DNA from 2 places in the Faecalibacterium sp. i25-0019-C1 genome. Region 2 is predicted to be linked to the other one. Evidence: predicted binding sites of a transcription regulator. Region 2 holds the regulator's gene; the other holds the start of a gene.

Region 1 (3,414 bases), 1.4 Mb from region 2:
CAGACCATGCATCTTTTCCGGGATGAACCGGCGCAGAAAGCTCTCGATGGTGTTGCACACAGGCTTGAGCAGGTAGGCGATGACGGCACCGTAGATGAATGGCATCAGAATGCCGGTCAGCGTGGAGATGGCATCACCAAAACCATCGAAGCGGTAGATCAGGAAAAAGAAGATGATGCTCAGGGAGATCGCTCCAAATCCTGCCAACATCCCGTAGAGATAGGGCTTGATGTGCGGCTTTTTGTCCATCATGATAGACTCCATTTCAGCCGCGGACAGCAGGAATCCCCGCGGCACTTATCAGATTTTGTTGCTCCTGCGCCAGATGTGCATTTTTTCGGCTTCCTTGATCAGGTCTTCACGGAAGTCGGGATGTGCTACGCTGATCAGAGCTTCGGCCTTTTCCCAGGTGGTCAGGCCCTTCAGGTTCACGCAGCCGTACTCGGTGCACAGGTAGTGGATGTTGGCACGGGTATCGGTGACGATGCTGCCGTTTTCCAGAGTGGGACGGATGCGGCTCTCCAGCTGGCCGGTCTTCTTATTAAAGAAGGTAGAGGACAGGCAGATAAAGCTCTTGCCACCCTTGGAAAGGTATGCGCCCAGAACGAAGTCCAGCTGACCGCCGGCACCGGAGATTTGCTTGAGGCCTGCAGTCTCGGCGTTCACCTGACCGAACAGGTCGATGTCCACAGCGTTGTTGATGGAAATAAAGTTATCCAGTGCGGAGATGCTGCGGATATCGTTGGTGTAGTCCACGGGTGCAGACATGCACTCCGGGTTATCGTTCAGGTAATCGTACATTTTCTGGGTGCCGGCACCGAAGGCGTAGACCTGACGGCCCTTGTCCAGCTGCTTGCATGCACCGGTGATCTTGCCGGCCTTGGCGATATCCACAAAGGCATCCACATACATTTCGGTGTGCACGCCCAGATCCTTCAAATCGCTCTGTGCGATCAGGCTGCCGATGGCATTGGGCATACCGCCGATGCCCAGCTGCAGGCAGGCACCGTTGGGGATCTGCGGAACGATCAGGTTGGCAACCTTCAGATCCACTTCGGTAGCAGCACCGGGAGCGGCCATCTGGCCGATGGGCGGGTTCTCGCCTTCCACGATGCCGGTGACCTGAGAAATGTGGATGCAGTTCTCCATGCCGCCAAGGCAGCGGGGCATGTTCTTGTTGACCTCAACGATGATCTTCTTGGCTTTTTCGCACACAGCACCCAGATGAGATGCACTGGGGCCGAAGTTGAAGTAGCCGTGCTCGTCCATGGGGGTCACCTGGAACACCGCCACATCCAGCGGATCCGGGCTTTCGCGGTAGTAGCGGGGCAGCTCGGAATAACGGATGGGGGAGTAGAAGGAGAAGCCCTGTGCAATGGCCTTGCGCTCAATGCCGCCCATATGCCAGCTGTTCCATGTCATGTGTGCAGCGGGATCGTCGATCTGGAAGATCGCGGGCACCCACATCAGGATGCCGCCGCGGAAGTTGACACCTTCCAGCTCAGGCAGACGCTTTGCGATCTCGGCATCCACCGCCACAGGGGTGTTCACAGCCCAGCCGTAATCCACCCAGTCACCGCTTTTGACCAGTGCGGCAGCCTGAGCGGCGGTCATTTTCTTCTGAGCATACAGTTCCGTAAAATCCATTATAAACCATCCTCTCCTATAATAACATAAAGGAATTGTAAATTTATCATTTACTCTTCCTGCACGGACAAATCTTTGCAGGATGTTTACCACCTGTTGGCAATTTGAACACAGCTCTGACACAGGCGGATGATATCCTGATAACCAGCAGAAGGCAGCTGTCGGACAGGGCAGCAGATCTGCACAACTTAGTTATAACATTAACAATGTGTAGAATCAATAGTTTATCGAGAAAATTTTGACCGACTGGCAATATGGACAAAATTCGCGGAGTTTTTGGACGATTGTTTGGTGCTGAAAAACCAAAATCTTTGCAAAAGGACTTGATAAAATTTTGACGATATGGTTTACTTATAGCGTAGCAAGCAGCTGCGATGCAGCACGACATTGATTGTTTAAATTTTAACGATAAAACGTACAGCTTGCACAAAAATCTTGCACCCAAGACTGGAAAGTGCTATCATGGCAGAACCAAAACGCGCTTTTCACAGCGCTCAAGGAGGACACCAGACGATGGCAACAGCAGTTTATCCCGGTTCGTTCGATCCGGTCACAAAAGGGCATCTCGATATCATCAAGCGCGCAGCAAAGATCAACGATCATCTGATCGTGGCGGTGCTCAACAACAACGCAAAGAATCCGCTGTTCACCGTGGAGGAACGCGTGGAGCTTTTAAAGGAATGCTGCAAGGGCATCCAGAATGTTTCGGTGGAGAGCTTCGACGGCCTGACCGTGGAGTTCGCCAAGAAACGGCACGCTTCGGTGATGGTGCGGGGCCTGCGGGCGGTGACGGATTTTGAAAACGAGATCCAGCTTGCGCAGACCAATCACGCACTGATGCCCGGCATCGAGACCATGTTTCTGGCAACGAGCATCAAGTGGAGCTACCTTTCTTCCACCATTGTAAAAGAGGCAGCTTACTACGGCAGCGACATCGGTAAGTTCGTCACACCCAATGTGGAAAAGGCGGTCAACGAAAAGTATGCGCTGATCCGGCAGAAAAAAGACCCCGAGACCTAATTTGTAAAAGCGCTTACGGGCGTTTTGATAAAAATGGCTTACGAAAAGTAACACATACACAATTCAGGAGGCTATTCACATGAAAAAGATCGTTATCGCATCTGCATGCCGTACCGCTATTGGCAAGTTCGGCGGCACTCTGGCAAACGTTCCCGCAGTTGAGCTGGGCTCCATCGTCATCAAGGAAGCTCTGAACCGTGCAAACGTCGCTCCCGAGCAGGTCGATCATGTCTACATGGGCTGCGTCATTCAGGCCGGTCTGGGCCAGAACGTCGCTCGTCAGGCTGCTCTGAAGGCTGGCCTGCCCATCGAGACCCCGGCTGTCACTGTCAACGTGGTGTGCGGCTCCGGTCTGAACTGCGTCAATATGGCTGCTCAGATGATCGAGGCTGGCGATGCTGATATCGTGGTCGCAGGCGGCATGGAGAACATGGACATGGCTCCCTTCGCACTGCAGAAGGCTCGTTACGGCTACCGCATGGGCGCTCCTATGGGCAAGAGCGAGATCGTGGATACCATGGTCAACGATGCTCTGTGGGATGCCTGCGGCTTCAACAAGCACATGGGCATGACCGCTGAGAACGTCTGCACCAACGAGACCTATCAGAAGAAGTACGGCTACAGCCCCATCACCCGTGAGATGCTGGACGAGTTCTCATACAACAGCCAGCTGAAGGCTGACAAGGCCATCAAGGACGGCGCTTTCAAGGACGAGATCGTTCCCGTTGTGATCAAGGGCAAGAAGGG
Region 2 (3,414 bases):
CTTTTTCGGCGTAGAACGCGCGCTTTGCCTTGAAATAGCACTGGGGGCACATGCTCACGTACTGCACATCGTTTTCCAGATCGATGGCCACCTGCTCGCCCTCAAAGACGAATCTGCCGTTCACTCTGCGGCAGTTGCAGATGGCCTTGCGGCCGCAGGTGCAGATAGTCTTCATCTCCTCGATGGTGTGGGCCAGCTCCAGCAGGCGGGTAGAGCCGGGAAAGCCCTTAAGCGAAAAATCTGCCCGCAGGCCGTAGCAGATCACCGGAATGTTCAGGTCCACCGTTACCATGAACAGCTGTTCTGCCTGCTGCGCAGTGAAAAACTGGCTCTCGTCGCACAGCACGCAGGCCAGCGGCGCACCGTCAGCGTTGGCCGTGCGCACGGCCTCGAACACGTCCGTCTCCGGCGGGATCAGCAGATCAGCCTTGCGGCGCACGCCCAGACGGCTCACCAGCTCACCGCCGCCCTTGGTGTCCACCTGTGGCTTGAGGATCAGCACCCGCATCCCCTGTTCTTCGTAGTTGTGGGCTACCTGCATCAGGGCGGTGCTCTTGCCGCTGTTCATCGCGCCGTAACGGAAATACAGTTTTGCCATTTGAAAAACTCTCCTTACAGAAAGAACCCTCTCAGCCAAAGCCTGACGGCTTTGCCAGCTCCCCCGATGGGGGAGCTTTTCTGCATCTTCCGGGCAGGCTGTCCTTCGCCGGAGAAGCAGAAACTTTCCCGTCCCCACTCATAAAGCTCCCCTTTCGGGGGAGCTGTCGAGCGTATGCGAGACTGAGAGGGTTCAGCGGCATCTCAGGCTTTGACTGAGAGGGTTCTCTTATTACTTACAATAGGTACGTTCAGTCCTGATTGCGCAGGCGGTAGCCAAGGCTCATCAGGCTGTCGCCCAGATGGACGTTCTCCACCACCACATCGGGATACGGCACAGAGAGGTCATAGTGGGAGAAGTTCCAGAAGCCCTCGATGCCCAGATCCACCAGACGGCCGCTGACCTGTTCCGCACCGTCGCGGGGCACACAGAGCACTGCGACCTTGGGGTGATGCTCGGCACAGAAAGACTCCAGCTCGTCGATATGGCGGATCTGGATGCCGCTGATCTCCTTGCCCACCTCGCTCTGTGCCACATCAAAGGCGGCGATCAGGCGGTAGCCGTTGGTGTCGGTGGTGATAAAGCGGCTCACTGCCTTGCCCAGACGGCCGCAGCCGATCAGGATGGTGGGCAGGCGGTCGCCGTTGCCGAACAGCAGGCCTTCCAGAATGGAGAGCAGGTTTTCCACCGAGTAGCCGATGCCCTGCCGGCCATTCACATCGCCGATGCAGTTGAAGTCCTGCCGTACCTGCGAAGCGGTGGTGCCCATCTGAGCAGCCAGCTCGCGGGAGGAAATGCTGTTGATGCCGTCCGCCTGCAGAGAGCACAGATAGCGGTAATATTTGGGAAGACGCTTGATAACGGGAAGCGAAGCCCTTGCAGGAGTGTTCATAGAATACTTTCTCCTTTCGCTCTATTGCAGTACTTGCCGCAGCTGCCTGCTTTACAGATGCGGCACAGAGAAACCCCGATCCGTTTACGGGTTCATATTGCAGATATTACAGTCAATTATTTAAAGTATACTGCACCGATGGAGAATGTCAAATCATTCTCAAAAAAATTTTATGAAATGTTACCGCTTTTTTGCTGCAGCGGGTCTGCATAGCCCGGCACAGGCTGGGGAATGCTGACAAAAAACGCAGGAGGAAAGCATATGAACGATGAAACGCAGCAGACCGATGCGCGTCGGCTGGAAAAAGAAGAGATCGAGGATCTGGGCACGGTCACGCTGGCCCGCGGGGAGCATGTGATCCACTGCCTGACCGTCATCGGCCAGATCGAAGGCCATTCGGAAGCGCCGCAAGGCCAGAAGACCACGAAGTATGAGCATGTCATCCCGCAGCTGGTGGCCGCGCAGGAGGATCCTCGCATCGAAGGCCTGCTGGTGCTGCTGAACACGGTAGGCGGTGATGTGGAAGCGGGCCTTGCGCTGGCGGAGCTGATCGCCAGCGTGTCCAAACCCAGTGCAACGCTTGTGCTGGGCGGCGGGCACTCCATCGGTATCCCGCTGGCCGTCAGCGCCCGGCGCAGCTTCATCGTGCCCACAGCCACCATGACCGTGCACCCGGTGCGGCATTCCGGCGTCATTCTGGGGGTGCCGCAGACCATGCGCAGCTTTGAGCAGATGCAGCAGCGCATCACCGGCTTCGTAGCGGCCCACAGCGGCATGACTGAAAAACGCTACACCGACCTGATGCTCCACACCGGCGAGCTGGTGATGGACATGGGCACCGTGCTGGATGGACGCCGGGCCGTGAAGGAAAAGCTCATCGACGAGCTGGGCGGGCTTTCGGATGCGCTGGCGTGGTTGTATAAAGAGATTGAACGCAAATGAAGGCCGATTTTGTACAACAATAGGTTTGCCAATTTCTTCCCTGCGTGGTACAATAATAAAATCAAATAGTGTGTCTACTACAAACGCGGGGAACAAAGAAACATGGCAACAAAAAAACGTAAAACGACAACACGGCGCGCAGCATCGCGCAAAAAACGCGCAGAACAGCGGCTTCCGGCGGGGCTTGGCACCCTGTTTGCAGGCCTTTTGCTGGTGGTGCTGGCCTTTGTGGAGGGAGATTCGGCATGGAAGGCCCTGCACGATGTGCTGTTCGGACTTTTTGGCTGCGGCAGCTTTGTGCTGGGCGCGGCAGTGTGCTGCCTTGCTGTGCAGTATACCCGGGGCGAAGACCTTCTGCCCAAGATCTTCAAGCTGGTTCTGGGGCTGGTGTTTGCCTGCGGCACGGTGATCGTTTTTTCCGATATCCAGCCGCAGGGCATGTCGGCATTTCAGATGACGGCTGCCTGCTACGCAAACGGCGTGAATGCATGGATCGGCGGCGGTGCGCTGGGCGCACTGCTGGGCGGCAGCCTGCTGCTGCTGTGCGGACGGCCTGCGGCAACCCTTATCATGATCGTGCTGGCACTGTGTGTCAGCCTGTACATTTTTGATCTGACCCCGGCAGAGGTGTGGCAATGGCTGTGCGCTGCGTTTGGCGGCGTGCACGCAAAGGGTGCGGCCATGGCGCAGCAGAGCGCAGCCCGCCGCGCTGAACGTGCCGCTGCCCGCGCGGCAGAAGCCGAGGCTGAGGAAGACTACGACGAAGCAGAAGATGAATACCGGGATGAGGAAGATGCCGAAGAGGAGATGGAAACTCCGGCTTTCCGCATCGGTGTGCCGGACTGGCTGAACGGCATCCGCCACTGGGGCCACAAGGTGACCGAAGAGATGGAGGCGGAGGAGCCGGAGGCCGCCCCGCAGCCGGAGCCGCCCGCAGATACTTCCGGCCAGCCGCTTGCCCAGCCGGAGCCTGCCGCCCCGG

What was found. The regulator Rex, encoded in region 2, represses fermentation and respiration genes when NADH is low (regulators of the CRP and FNR family bind a similar motif). The targets are predictions, from matches to a motif close to ATTGTTAANNNNTTAACAAT.
Region 1: a site for Rex is predicted at 1,836-1,855, ahead of ACGHUK_RS05300 (butyryl-CoA:acetate CoA-transferase). Genes of this name have one in related genera too.

Annotation. Positions count from the first base shown of each region.
Region 1 is NZ_AP031428.1:1,071,819-1,075,232, forward strand. Features, by position in the region: gene ACGHUK_RS05295 (AI-2E family transporter) at 1-252, opposite strand, end outside; gene ACGHUK_RS05300 (butyryl-CoA:acetate CoA-transferase) at 301-1,647, opposite strand; gene coaD (pantetheine-phosphate adenylyltransferase) at 2,161-2,667, shown strand; gene ACGHUK_RS05310 (acetyl-CoA C-acetyltransferase) at 2,747-3,414, shown strand, end outside.
Region 2 is NZ_AP031428.1:2,459,017-2,462,430, reverse strand. Features, by position in the region: gene ACGHUK_RS12130 (thymidine kinase) at 1-598, opposite strand, end outside; gene ACGHUK_RS12125 (redox-sensing transcriptional repressor Rex) at 849-1,490, opposite strand; gene ACGHUK_RS12120 (ClpP family protease) at 1,752-2,432, shown strand; gene ACGHUK_RS12115 (DNA translocase FtsK) at 2,535-3,414, shown strand, end outside.